Regions from separate parts of the Streptomyces sp. NPDC032161 genome, predicted to be linked through region 3. Evidence: predicted binding sites of a transcription regulator. Region 3 holds the regulator's gene; each other region holds the start of a gene.

Region 1 (4,260 bases), on a different contig from region 3:
GGGAGGGGTCGTAGGAGCGCAGTTCCTCCAGCAGAGCCGTTCCCCCGGGAGTGCGCAGGGCCCGGAAGGCGGCGAGCGGACCGTCGGCCCCGGAGGCGTCACCGGCCTTGGAGGCGTCACCGGTCCCGGACGTGGCGTCGGCCCCGGACGGGGCGTCCGTGCCTTCCGGGATGTCCGCGCCGGATGCGGCGTCGGCGCCGAATGGGGCATTCGAGTTGTTCGGTCCTGCCGGGTCGGGCGAACCGGCCGGGTCGTTCGGGGCGAGAGCGTTCACCCGCCCCATTGTGAGCCAGTCGGGGTGGTGAGCCAGTCGGGTCGACCGGCGGGGCCGACGGTGGTGTCGGGCCGGAGCGCCCCTCGTGAGCTGGCAGTATGCAACGCCACGTCATTTATACGACTAATACGACAAAAGGAAGAATTAGCCATGGCAGCGTGTGAATCGGGCCCGTGCGCGTCCCGCGGGCCGGGCTCCGCAGGGCGTCGGCCGACCCGCGCGGTCCTGGCCGCACTCCTGGTCGCCGTGGTCGGTTCGGGGTGCGCCTCCGGGACCGCGGAACGGGCGGACACCGGCCCCGGGCACCGGACCGGCGCGTCCATGGGCCCCTTTCCCGCGCTGCCCACCGAACCACCCGGGCAGCCCGGCGGACCGGGGTACCACGGAGGGGCCGGGGCCCCGGCCGACCGCGGCGCCCCCGCCGGGGCGCGCGAGAACGCGAAGCTCGCCCCGGCCGTACGGGCCGCCCTCGCCAAGAAATGGGGGCTGGCCCGCGCGCCCCTGATCGCACCCCCGCCTGCCGCCAAGCCGCACGTCACCACCCGGAAGGGCTTCGAGGTCACGGGCGGCGACGCCTCCCTGCCGCCGGTCTTCACCACCGTCCCGACCAAGGATCGGGTGGTGTTCCTGACCATGGACGACGGCGCGGAGAAGGACCCCGAACTGCTGCGAATGATGGACGAACTGGACATCCCGTACAGCGCGTTCCTCACCGACCAGGAGGTGCGCGGCGACTACGGGTACTTCGGCGAGGCACAACGGCTCGGCGTCGGCCTCAACAACCACACCCTCAGCCACCCCTACCTCCCCGGACTTTTGTACGAGGAGCAGAAGCGCGAGATCTGCGGTCAGCAGGACATCATCGAGAAGCGCTTCGGGAAGCGGCCCGCCCTCTTCCGTCCGCCGTACGGCAACTACAACAGGGACACGCTGCGCATCGCGAAGTCCTGCGGGATCAAGGCCGTGCCGCTCTGGAACGCGGAGGCGTTCCCGGACCACATGGAATGGCGCGAGGGGGACGGGAAGCTGCGCCCCGGCGACATCATCCTCACGCACTTCCGGGGCCGGAACGAATGGGGCGCCGACATGACCGAACTGGTCCGCGCCGTCATGAAGACGATCACGGACCAGGGGTACGCGGTGGCCCGGCTGGAGGACTACGTATGACCGGAGGGCCGCGCACGAGACGCGCGGGAGGGGTGCGTACGAGACGTGCGAGCGTACGAGACGCGCAAGAGGCGCCGGACGGGCGGGGCGGGCGCGCCGGCGGCCGGTGCGCCGCTGGGCCACTTCCCCCGGATCGGCAGCACGGCCGACAGGCAGATCAGGGCCGTGAGCCCGCCGCGGACGAGGACGGACGTCCATCCATCGGCGGCGGAGTCGTCGGCTCCCGTCCGTCGGCGTTCCAGCGCGAGAAGGCGACGTGGACGGCGGCGACCGCGCAGATCACCCCCCAGGGCCACCAGGCGCCTCGGCACCCCGGGCCGACGGGGAGTCCGGACGCCACGACTGGCTGAATTGGCACTCCGCTTGACCGAGTGCTAATCGCGGTCATAGTCTCGGTGCTGGCACTCACCGATGGAGAGTGCCAGCAGTACTGTGCGACTGGCAGGTCCGGCACCCGCGACGACGGATCCACCTGGTCGCCACACACAGACTCTTAACCCCGTGAGATCTCCGAAGGGGGAGACCGGATCGTGTCGACCGCCAGCACCAAGGTTGCGATCAAGCCGCTCGAAGACCGCATTGTGGTCCAGCCGCTCGACGCCGAGCAGACCACGGCCTCCGGCCTGGTCATCCCGGACACCGCCAAGGAGAAGCCCCAGGAGGGCGTCGTCCTGGCCGTGGGCCCGGGCCGCTTCGAGAACGGCGAGCGCCTTCCGCTCGACGTCAAGACCGGCGACATCGTGCTGTACAGCAAGTACGGCGGCACCGAGGTGAAGTACAACAGCGAGGAGTACCTCGTCCTCTCGGCTCGCGACGTGCTCGCGATCATCGAGAAGTAATTCACCCACGTCTGCTTCCGTTCCGCGCCCCTGGCCCCGTGCGTTGTGATCAGCCGGGCGGCCGGGGGCGCGGTTCGTTCGAGAGGAAAGCTCAGCTCCCATGGCGAAGATCCTGAAGTTCGACGAGGACGCCCGTCGCGCCCTCGAGCGCGGCGTCAACAAGCTTGCCGACACGGTCAAGGTGACGATCGGCCCCAAGGGCCGCAACGTCGTCATCGACAAGAAGTTCGGTGCCCCCACCATCACCAACGACGGTGTCACCATCGCGCGCGAGGTCGAGATCGAGGACCCGTACGAGAACCTCGGTGCCCAGCTGGTGAAGGAGGTCGCGACCAAGACCAACGACATCGCGGGTGACGGCACGACCACCGCCACCGTGCTGGCCCAGGCGCTGGTCCGCGAGGGTCTGCGCAACGTCGCCGCCGGCGCCTCCCCGGCCGCCCTGAAGAAGGGCATCGACGCCGCGGTCAAGGCCGTGTCCGAGGACCTCCTCGCGACCGCCCGCCCGATCGACGACAAGTCCGACATCGCCGCCGTGGCCGCGCTCTCCGCGCAGGACCCGCAGGTCGGCGAGCTCATCGCGGACGCGATGGACAAGGTCGGCAAGGACGGTGTCATCACCGTCGAGGAGTCCAACACCTTCGGTCTGGACCTCGACTTCACCGAGGGCATGGCCTTCGACAAGGGCTACCTGTCGCCGTACATGGTGACCGACCAGGAGCGTATGGAGGCCGTCCTCGACGACCCGTACATCCTGATCCACCAGGGCAAGATCGGCGCCATCCAGGAGCTGCTCCCGCTGCTGGAGAAGGTCATCCAGGCCGGTGGCTCCAAGCCGCTGCTGATCATCGCCGAGGACGTCGAGGGCGAGGCGCTGTCGACCCTCGTCGTCAACAAGATCCGCGGCACCTTCAACGCCGTCGCCGTGAAGGCCCCCGGCTTCGGTGACCGCCGCAAGGCCATGCTCGGCGACATCGCCACCCTCACCGGTGCGACCGTCATCGCCGAGGAGGTCGGCCTCAAGCTCGACCAGGCCGGTCTGGACGTGCTGGGCACCGCCCGCCGCGTCACCGTCACCAAGGACGACACCACGATCGTGGACGGCGGCGGCGAGCCCGGCGACGTCAAGGGCCGGGTCAACCAGATCAAGGCCGAGATCGAGGCCACGGACTCCGACTGGGACCGCGAGAAGCTCCAGGAGCGCCTCGCGAAGCTGGCCGGCGGCGTGTGCGTGATCCGCGTCGGTGCCGCCACCGAGGTGGAGCTCAAGGAGAAGAAGCACCGTCTGGAGGACGCCATCTCCGCGACCCGCGCCGCGGTCGAGGAGGGCATCGTCTCCGGTGGTGGCTCCGCTCTGGTCCACGCCGTCAAGGTCCTGGAGGGCAACCTCGGCAAGACCGGCGACGAGGCCACGGGTGTCGCGGTCGTGCGCCGCGCCGCCGTCGAGCCGCTGCGCTGGATCGCCGAGAACGCCGGCCTGGAGGGCTACGTCATCACCTCCAAGGTCGCCGACCTCGACAAGGGCCAGGGCTTCAACGCCGCGACCGGCGAGTACGGCGACCTGGTGAAGGCCGGCGTCATCGACCCGGTCAAGGTCACCCGCTCCGCGCTGGAGAACGCCGCGTCCATCGCGTCGCTGCTGCTCACGACCGAGACCCTGGTCGTCGAGAAGCCGGCCGAGGAGGAGGCCGAGGCCGGTCACGGCGGCCACGGCCACGCGCACTGACGCGTAACCCCGGCACCAGCCACCGAGGCCCGGTATCCCGTCGCGGGATACCGGGCCTCGGCCCGTGTGCGGGTCCGGGCGGCCGTGCGCCGTACGACGTGTCGGCACCGGACCCCGGCCCCCGGACACGTGGGCCCCGGACACGTGGGCACGCGGACATGTGGACACGCGGACGGCCCGTGGCCGAGGGGCCACGGGCCGTGGGAGGAGCGGGCGGCGGAGCCGCGCCGCGGGCGGTCACGCCGACCGGGTCA
Region 2 (4,260 bases), on a different contig from region 3:
GCGAACGTCGTGGGAACGTCGTGCTTCACGGCACGGATACGGCGCAGGCCCCCGGGACCAGGAGGTCCCGGGGGCCTGCGTTACAGCGAAGCTGTGCCGGACTTGCCGATCCCGTGGGATCAGAAGTCCATGTCACCGCCCGGCATGCCGCCCGGAGCGGCCGCGGCGGCCTTCTCCGGCTTGTCGGCGATGACGGCCTCGGTGGTGAGGAACAGCGCGGCGATGGACGCGGCGTTCTGCAGGGCGGAGCGCGTGACCTTCGCCGGGTCGAGGATGCCCTCGGCGATCATGTCGACGTACTCGCCGGTCGCGGCGTTCAGACCGTGGCCGACGGCCAGGTTGCGCACCTTCTCCACGACGACGCCGCCCTCGAGACCACCGTTGACGGCGATCTGCTTCAGCGGGGCCTCCAGGGCCAGCTTGACGGCGTTGGCGCCGGTCGCCTCGTCACCCGAGAGCTCCAGCTTCTCGAAGACGGCCGAGGCCTGGAGCAGAGCCACGCCACCACCGGCGACGATGCCCTCCTCGACGGCGGCCTTGGCGTTGCGCACCGCGTCCTCGATGCGGTGCTTGCGCTCCTTCAGCTCGACCTCGGTCGCGGCACCGGCCTTGATGACGGCCACGCCGCCGGCCAGCTTCGCCAGGCGCTCCTGGAGCTTCTCGCGGTCGTAGTCCGAGTCGGAGTTCTCGATCTCGGCACGGATCTGGTTGACGCGGCCCTGGACCTGGTCGCTGTCACCGGCGCCGTCGACGATCGTCGTCTCGTCCTTGGTGATGACGACCTTGCGGGCGCGGCCGAGCAGGTCGAGACCGGCGTTCTCCAGCTTGAGGCCGACCTCCTCGGAGATGACCTGGCCACCGGTGAGGATGGCGATGTCGCCGAGCATGGCCTTGCGGCGGTCGCCGAAGCCCGGGGCCTTGACGGCGACGGACTTGAAGGTGCCGCGGATCTTGTTGACGACCAGGGTCGACAGGGCCTCGCCCTCGACGTCCTCGGCGATGATCAGCAGCGGCTTGCCGGACTGCATGACCTTCTCCAGCAGCGGAAGGAGGTCCTTCACGTTGCTGACCTTGGAGTTGACGATGAGGATGTACGGGTCGTCGAGGGACGCCTCCATACGCTCCATGTCGGTGGCGAAGTACGCCGAGATGTAGCCCTTGTCGAAGCGCATACCCTCGGTGAGCTCCAGCTCCAGACCGAAGGTCTGGGACTCCTCGACGGTGATGACGCCTTCCTTGCCGACCTTGTCCATGGCCTCGGCGATGAGCTCACCGATCTGGGTGTCGGCGGCGGAGATGGAGGCCGTCGAAGCGATCTGCTCCTTGGTCTCCACGTCCTTGGCCTGCTCCAGGAGAGCGGCGGAGACGGCCTCGACGGCCTTCTCGATACCCCGCTTGAGCGCCATCGGGTTGGCACCCGCGGCGACGTTGCGCAGACCCTCGCGGACGAGAGCCTGGGCGAGAACGGTGGCGGTGGTCGTACCGTCGCCGGCGACGTCGTCCGTCTTCTTGGCGACCTCCTTGACCAGCTCCGCACCGATCTTCTCGTACGGGTCCTCCAGCTCGATCTCCTTGGCGATGGACACACCATCGTTGGTGATCGTGGGGGCGCCCCACTTCTTCTCAAGGACGACGTTGCGACCCTTGGGGCCAAGGGTGACCTTGACGGCGTCAGCGAGCTGGTTCATGCCGCGCTCGAGACCGCGCCGGGCCTCCTCGTCGAACGCGATGATCTTGGCCATGTGAAGTGGTCCTCCCGGACAGGGGTGGATTTTCTCCGGACCGAGTGGCGCCCGCGACGGACGGCCTGCGTACCGGTGGTTCCTTGCCCCACCGGAGCTGCGGACCTCACCGGCCCGGCCCAAGTTCTGTCACTCTCACCCGGAGAGTGCTAACGCCAATGATTAGCACTCGACCCCCGGGAGTGCAAGCGTCCCCCTCGGGATGTGGACAACCCCGGACGCCGGATCCAGGCGGAGGGCGGACACCCCGGAACCCGTACGGGCGCGTGGTCCCGGTCGGTCTCCCGCCGCGCCGAGCGCCCAGGAACGCTCCTGGGCGGCCGGGCTCCCGGAAGATTCCGGGAACGCACACAGGGCCCGCCCCTGGGTGCTCCCCGGGTACGGGCCCTGCGTACGTGAGTGGTGTCGTTGGTGGCCGACCGCGCCGAACTCAGCCGACGGCGAGCTTGACCATGTCCGCCTGCGGCCCCTTCTGGCCCTGCGAGATCTCGAACTCAACTCGCTGACCCTCTTCGAGGGTGCGGTAGCCGTCCATCTGGATCGCGCTGTAGTGGACGAAAACATCCGCACCACCGTCGACCGCGATGAAGCCGTACCCCTTCTCCGCGTTGAACCACTTGACGGTGCCCTGAGCCATGCCTAACTCCCCTATTACTGGCCCTTGCGCAGGACCGCACTTCGCGGACCCGGGTCAGAACTCACCCTCCGACAGGAGAGGGTGTGTGCGCCGGAACGCGTCGACCGCGGCTGAATGTATCTGCCCAACTGCCCTCTGCAACAGGTCAATCGGACGAGAATTCCGGGCAGCACCGATCGCCCGGACCTGAAGAATTCACAAGATTCCGGGGCAAGTCGGGCCGGGCAAAGGTGACTTATGACGCAGGAAGATCGCACACTTTGGCCACTTCTTATCGTGACCGGGCGCATTCTCATTGGCGGGCGGCACGCGAAGCTGGGGGGACTTCCCCCACTCTACCCCGCTCAACCATGCAGAATTGCCCCCTCCGTTTTCTCTCGGAGAGGGCAATTCGGATAACTCGTGAAGCTGTCGCCGGCCGAAGACCGGCCAATGACCGACGGCGGCGACCGAACGGTGACCGACCGCGGTGCGGGGAGCCTTCGGACCGTCAGCAGCCGCCCGCCACGGCGGGGATGATCGAGATGCCGGCGCCGTCCGGGGTCGCCGTCTCCAGGCCGTCCTCGAAGCGCACGTCGTCGTCGTTCACATACACGTTCACGAAGCGGCGCAGCTTGCCCTGGTCGTCCAGCACGCGGGCGGCGATGCCGGGGTGGTTGCGCTCCAGGGACTCGATGACCTGGGAGAGGTTCTCGCCCTCGGCCGGGACCTCGGACCGGCCGCCCGTGTAGGTGCGGAGGATGGTGGGGATGCGGACCTTGACGCTCATGATGGGTGTGCCTTTCTTCGGTCGCGGTGGGGATCAGGCGGTGGCGAGGCCGGCGGCGCGGAACGCGTCCAGGCTCGGGCGGATCGTCGCGGTCGCCTGCGAGGTGGCGGCCACCGCGTCCAGGGTCTTGAGGCCGTCACCGGTGTTGAGGACGACGGTGGTCAGCGACGGGTCGAGCACCCCGTTCTCGATCAGCTTCTTCGTCACACCGACCGTCACCCCGCCCGCCGTCTCGGCGAAGATGCCCTCGGTGCGGGCCAGCAGCTTGATCGCTTCGACGATCCGCTCGTCGTCCACGTCCTCGACCGCGCCGCCGGTGCGCCGGGCGATGTCCAGGACGTAGGGGCCGTCGGCCGGGTTGCCGATCGCCAGGGACTTGGCGATGGTGTCCGGCTTCTGGGGCCGTACGACGTCGAGACCGGCCTTGAACGCGGTGGAGACCGGGGAGCACCCCTCGGCCTGGGCGCCGAAGATCCTGTACGGCTTGTCCTCGACCAGCCCCAGCCCGATCAGCTCCTGGAGCCCCTTGTCGATCTTCGTGAGCTGCGAGCCGGACGCGATCGGGATGACGATCTGGTCGGGCAGGCGCCAGCCGAGCTGCTCGCAGATCTCGTACGCCAGGGTCTTGGAGCCCTCGCCGTAGTACGGGCGCAGATTGACGTTGACGAAGCCCCAGCCCTCCCCGAGCGGGTCGCCGATGAGCTCCGAGCAGAAGCGGTTGACGTCGTCGTAGTTGCCCTCGATGCCGACCAGCTCGCCGCCGTACACCGCGGCCATGACGACCTTGCCCTGCTCCAGGTCGTGCGGGATGAACACGCAGGAGCGAAAGCCCGCGCGGGCGGCGGCGGCCCCCACCGCACCGGCGAGGTTGCCGGTGGAGGAGCAGGAGAGAGTGGTGAAACCGAAGGCTCGGGCGGCCTCGACGGCGATCGCGACGACGCGGTCCTTGAAGGAGTGCGTCGGGTTGCCGGAGTCGTCCTTGACGTACAGGCCACCGGTGACGCCCAGCTCGCGGGCGAGGTTGTCGGCCTTGACCAGCTTGGTGAAGCCGGGGTTGAGGTTGGGCTTCTCCGCGACGTCGGCGGGGACCGGCAGCAGCGGCGCGTACCGCC
Region 3 (4,260 bases):
GACGTTCGCGAGCGCGTCGAGGGTGTCGCGGGTCGGGCAGCCGAAGGTGAACGAGACGGCCGGGACGGGATCGTCCAGGAGGACGGCGAGCTTGGCCTCGTAGCCGTCGTCGCCCCCGCCGGCGTCCGGGTCGCCGAGCGGGGTCTCGTACCAGGCGCCCTCGCCCGCGAGCTGATGCCGGTACACGTCGACGGCGCTCGGGTCGGCGAGGTCGGGCTGCGGCATGAAGAGATTGACGCCGAAGGGCCGGCCGGTGAGCGTGCGCAGCCGCTTGATCTCGTTGTACATGCCGTCGGCCGTCTTGTACCCGGCGGCGAGGAAGCCCAGCCCACCCGCTTCCGAGACGGCTGCGGCGAGTTCCGGACGGGACGTACCGCCCGCCATGGGGGCCTGCACGATCGGATACCGGCAGAGATCGGTCAACACGGATGACATGACCGCATCGTGTCACGTCCGGCGCGCCCCGGCGTGCGCGGGACGCGACCGTGCGCCGTTCCCCGTCGGACGGAGAACGGCGCACGAGGTCCGCGGAAGCCCGCGCCGGGCCGCTCGACGACCCGCGCGGGGCCCGTCAGCGGCCGTTGAAGGCGTCCTTCAGCCGGGAGAACAGCCCCTGCTGACCGGGCTGGAACTGGCCGGTGGGCCGCTCCTCGCCCCGCATCTTAGCCAGTTCGCGCAGCAGTCGTTCCTGCTCCGGGTCGAGCTTCGTCGGGGTCATCACCTCGACGTGCACGACCAGGTCGCCGCGTCCGCCGCCCCTCAGATGGGTGATGCCGCGTCCGTGCAGCGGGACCGACTGGCCGGACTGGGTGCCGGGCCTGATGTCGACCTCCTCCAGGCCGTCGAGCGTCTCCAGCGGCACCTTCGTGCCGAGCGCGCCCGCCGTCATGGGGATCGTGACGGTGCAGTGCAGATCGTCGCCGCGGCGCTGGAACACCGGGTGCGACAGTTCGTGGATCTCCACGTACAGGTCGCCGGCCGGGCCCCCGCCGGGGCCGACCTCGCCCTCGCCCGCGAGCTGGATGCGGGTGCCGTTGTCGACACCCGCCGGGATCTTCACGGTGAGCGTGCGGCGCGACCGGACGCGGCCGTCCCCGGCGCACTCCGGGCACGGGGTCGGCACGACCGTGCCGAAGCCCTGGCACTGCGGACAGGGCCGCGAGGTCATGACCTGGCCCAGGAAGGACCGGGTGACCTGGGAGACCTCGCCGCGCCCGCGGCACATGTCGCAGGTCTGGGCGGAGGTGCCGGGAGCGGCGCCCTCGCCGCTGCACGTGGTGCAGACGACGGCCGTGTCGACCTGGATGTCCTTGGTGGTGCCGAACGCCGCCTCGGCGAGGTCGATCTCCAGCCGGATCATCGCGTCCTGGCCGCGCCGGGTGCGCGAGCGGGGCCCGCGCTGCGACGACGTACCGAAGAACGCGTCCATGATGTCGGAGAAGTTGCCGAAGCCGCCCTGTCCGAAGCCGCCCGCGCCGCCACCGCCGCCGGAGGCGGACAGCGGGTCGCCGCCGAGGTCGTAGACCTGCTTCTTCTGCGGGTCCGACAGCACCTCGTAGGCGGCGTTGATCTCCTTGAACCGCTCCTGGGTCTTCGGATCGGGATTCACATCCGGGTGCAGCTCGCGGGCGAGCCTCCGGAATGCCTTCTTGATCTCGTCCTGGGACGCGTCGCGGCGCACGCCGAGTACGGCGTAGTAGTCCGTGGCCACTTACGACTCCGCCAGGATCTGTCCGACGTAACGTGCCACTGCGCGTACCGCTCCCATCGTTCCGGGGTAGTCCATGCGGGTCGGTCCGACCACGCCGAGTTTGGCGACTGCCTCGCCGCCCGAACCGTAGCCGACTGTGACGACGGACGTGGAGTTCAGTCCCTCATAGTCGTTCTCGTGCCCGATGCGTACGGTCATGCCCGAGTCCGTCGCCTCGCCGAGCAGCTTCAGCAGCACGACCTGCTCCTCCAGCGCCTCCAGCACCGGCCGGATCATCACGGGGAAGTCGTGTCCGAAGCGGGTGAGGTTGGAGGTGCCGCCGATCATCAGGCGCTCCTCCGTGTCCTCGACCAGGGTTTCCAGCAGGGTGGAGAGCACGGTGGAGACGGTCCCCCGGTCCTCGCTCTCGAAGGATTCCGGCAGGTCCTGCACCAGCTGCGGGACGTCCGGGAATCGGCGCCCGACGACCCGGCTGTTGAGACGGGCCCGCAGATCGGCCAGCGACGTCTCACCCATCGGGGCGGGGCAGTCGATCATGCGCTGTTCGACCCGGCCGGTGTCCGTGATCAGCACGAGCATCAGCCGGGCGGGGGCCAGCGACAACAGTTCCACGTGCCGCACCGTCGACCGGGTCAACGAGGGGTACTGCACGATGGCGACCTGCCGCGTCAGCTGCGCGAGCAGCCGGACGGTGCGGCTCACGACGTCGTCGAGGTCGACCGCGCCGTCGAGGAAATTGTGGATGGCACGGCGCTCCGGCGACGAGAGGGGCTTGACGCCCGCGAGCCTGTCGACGAAGAGCCGGTAACCCTTGTCCGTCGGGATACGCCCGGCACTGGTGTGGGGCTGGGCGATGAAGCCCTCGTCCTCCAGCACCGCCATGTCGTTGCGGACGGTGGCCGGGGAGACCCCCAGCTTGTGCCGCTCGGTGAGCGCCTTGGAGCCGACCGGCTCCTCGGTGCCCACGTAGTCCTGAACGATGGCGCGCAGCACTTCGAGTCTGCGTTCGCTGAGCATCGCGCGCACCTCCAGGTAGCTGGTTCAGCGGTGGTTCCCGGGCCGTACCCGATTTCCTTCCCCAGGGATCCGCCTGGCACTCTGTCGGCGCGAGTGCCAGCCATCCCCCGGTCAGTGTACGGCGGCCGACTGGGGACCTAGCAAGGGCGACCGGCCACGTGATCGCAAGACCGTACCGGTCCGCTGCCGATAGCGTCCCGGTATGGACACCTCTTGGGAAGAGTTCGGCTGGGAGCGGATCGGTCACGGTACGGGACGGCGCCGCCTGCCCGGCTGGGACGCGACGACCGCGCTGGTGGCCGGGGCGGAGGGCGTGCTGCTCGTCGACACCGGGTCCACGCTCCGCGAGGGGGCCGGGATCCGGGACGGGGCACGGGCCCTGCTCGGCCGGGAGGTGACGCATATCGCACTCACCCACCCCCATTTCGATCACGTTCTGGGCACCGCGGCGTTCCCGGGTGTCCGGGCGGCCGCGGACGCCCCGGGCTCCGGGGACGTCCCGGTGTACGGGGCGGCCGGCACGGCGGACCTGCTGAGGAGCGGAAGCGGGGCGGCGGATCTGCGCTCCGACGCGGTACGCCACGGGGTGCCCGAGCACGAGGCGGCCGGCGCCGTCGCCGCGCTGGTGGCACCGGATCACGAGGTGCGCGACGAGCGGACGGTCGATCTGGGCGGCGGCCGGCGCGTATTGCTGGCGAATCTGGGCCCCGCGCACAGCGGCCACGATCTGGTGGCGGTCGTGCCGGGCTCCCCCGCCGTGGTGTTCTGCGGCGATCTGGTCGAGGAGTCCGGTGAACCTCAGGCGGGCCCGGACGCGGTCCCGGCCCGCTGGCCGGCCGCGCTGGACCGGCTGCTGGCACTGGGGGGCGAGGACGCGGTGTACGTCCCGGGGCACGGGACGGTGGTGGGTGCCGCGTTCGTCAGGGACCAGCGCGACCGGCTGGCGGCGCTGTACGGGGGACGCACGGGCCCCTGAAGGCGGCGGGAGGGCGGGCCTCGCGGCGTGCGAGGCGGGCCCCCTCGGCGTGTCGCGGTCCGTTCCCGTCCTATCGTCGTCCGATGCGCAGCTACCAGCCGGACCTGACCCCGCCGTGGAAGAGGTCCGCCCCCGTTCCCGAGGTCCCCGCCGAAGCCGATCTGGTCGTGGAGGAGGTCTCCACCGGGTTCTGCGGTGCGGTGATCCGCTGCGAGAAGACGGCCCAGGGGCCGACGGTGACCCTGGAGGACCGTTTCGGCAAGCACCGGGTGTTCCCGATGGAACCGCGCGGCTTCCTGCTGGAGGGCAAGGTGGTCACGCTGGTGCGGCCGTCGGCGGCTTCACCGGCGCGCCCCGCGCGCACGGCCTCGGGCTCGATCGCGGTTCCGGGAGCGCGCGCCCGGGTCGCGCGGGCGGGGCGGATCTATGTGGAGGGCCGGCACGACGCGGAACTGGTCGAGCGGGTCTGGGGCGACGACCTGCGGATCGAGGGCGTGGTCGTCGAGTACCTGGAGGGCGTCGACGACCTTCCGGCCGTCGTGCGCGAGTTCTCCCC

The links. Region 3 encodes HrcA, which represses chaperone genes, less so after heat shock. Its sites were predicted from a motif close to TTNGCACTCNGNNNNNCNGAGTGCNAA; they were not measured.
Region 1: the regulator HrcA is predicted to act here: its motif matches at 1,793-1,819, upstream of groES (co-chaperone GroES).
Region 2: the regulator HrcA is predicted to act here: its motif matches at 1,905-1,931, upstream of groL (chaperonin GroEL).

Annotation. Positions count from the first base shown of each region.
Region 1 is NZ_JBEZVN010000001.1:1,096,870-1,101,129, reverse strand. It holds gene AB0E67_RS04640 (methyltransferase domain-containing protein) at 1-58, opposite strand, end outside; gene AB0E67_RS04635 (polysaccharide deacetylase family protein) at 425-1,441, shown strand; gene groES (co-chaperone GroES) at 1,972-2,280, shown strand; gene groL (chaperonin GroEL) at 2,381-4,006, shown strand; gene AB0E67_RS04620 (hydroxyacid dehydrogenase) at 4,244-4,260, opposite strand, start outside.
Region 2 is NZ_JBEZVN010000059.1:8,138-12,397, forward strand. It holds gene groL (chaperonin GroEL) at 120-1,742, opposite strand; gene AB0E67_RS34680 (cold-shock protein) at 2,173-2,379, opposite strand; gene AB0E67_RS34685 (MoaD/ThiS family protein) at 2,870-3,148, opposite strand; gene thrC (threonine synthase) at 3,182-4,260, opposite strand, start outside.
Region 3 is NZ_JBEZVN010000002.1:817,348-821,607, forward strand. It holds gene AB0E67_RS09385 (nitronate monooxygenase) at 1-435, opposite strand, end outside; gene dnaJ (molecular chaperone DnaJ) at 572-1,711, opposite strand; gene hrcA (heat-inducible transcriptional repressor HrcA) at 1,712-2,728, opposite strand; gene AB0E67_RS09400 (MBL fold metallo-hydrolase) at 2,931-3,704, shown strand; gene AB0E67_RS09405 (DUF3097 domain-containing protein) at 3,788-4,260, shown strand, end outside.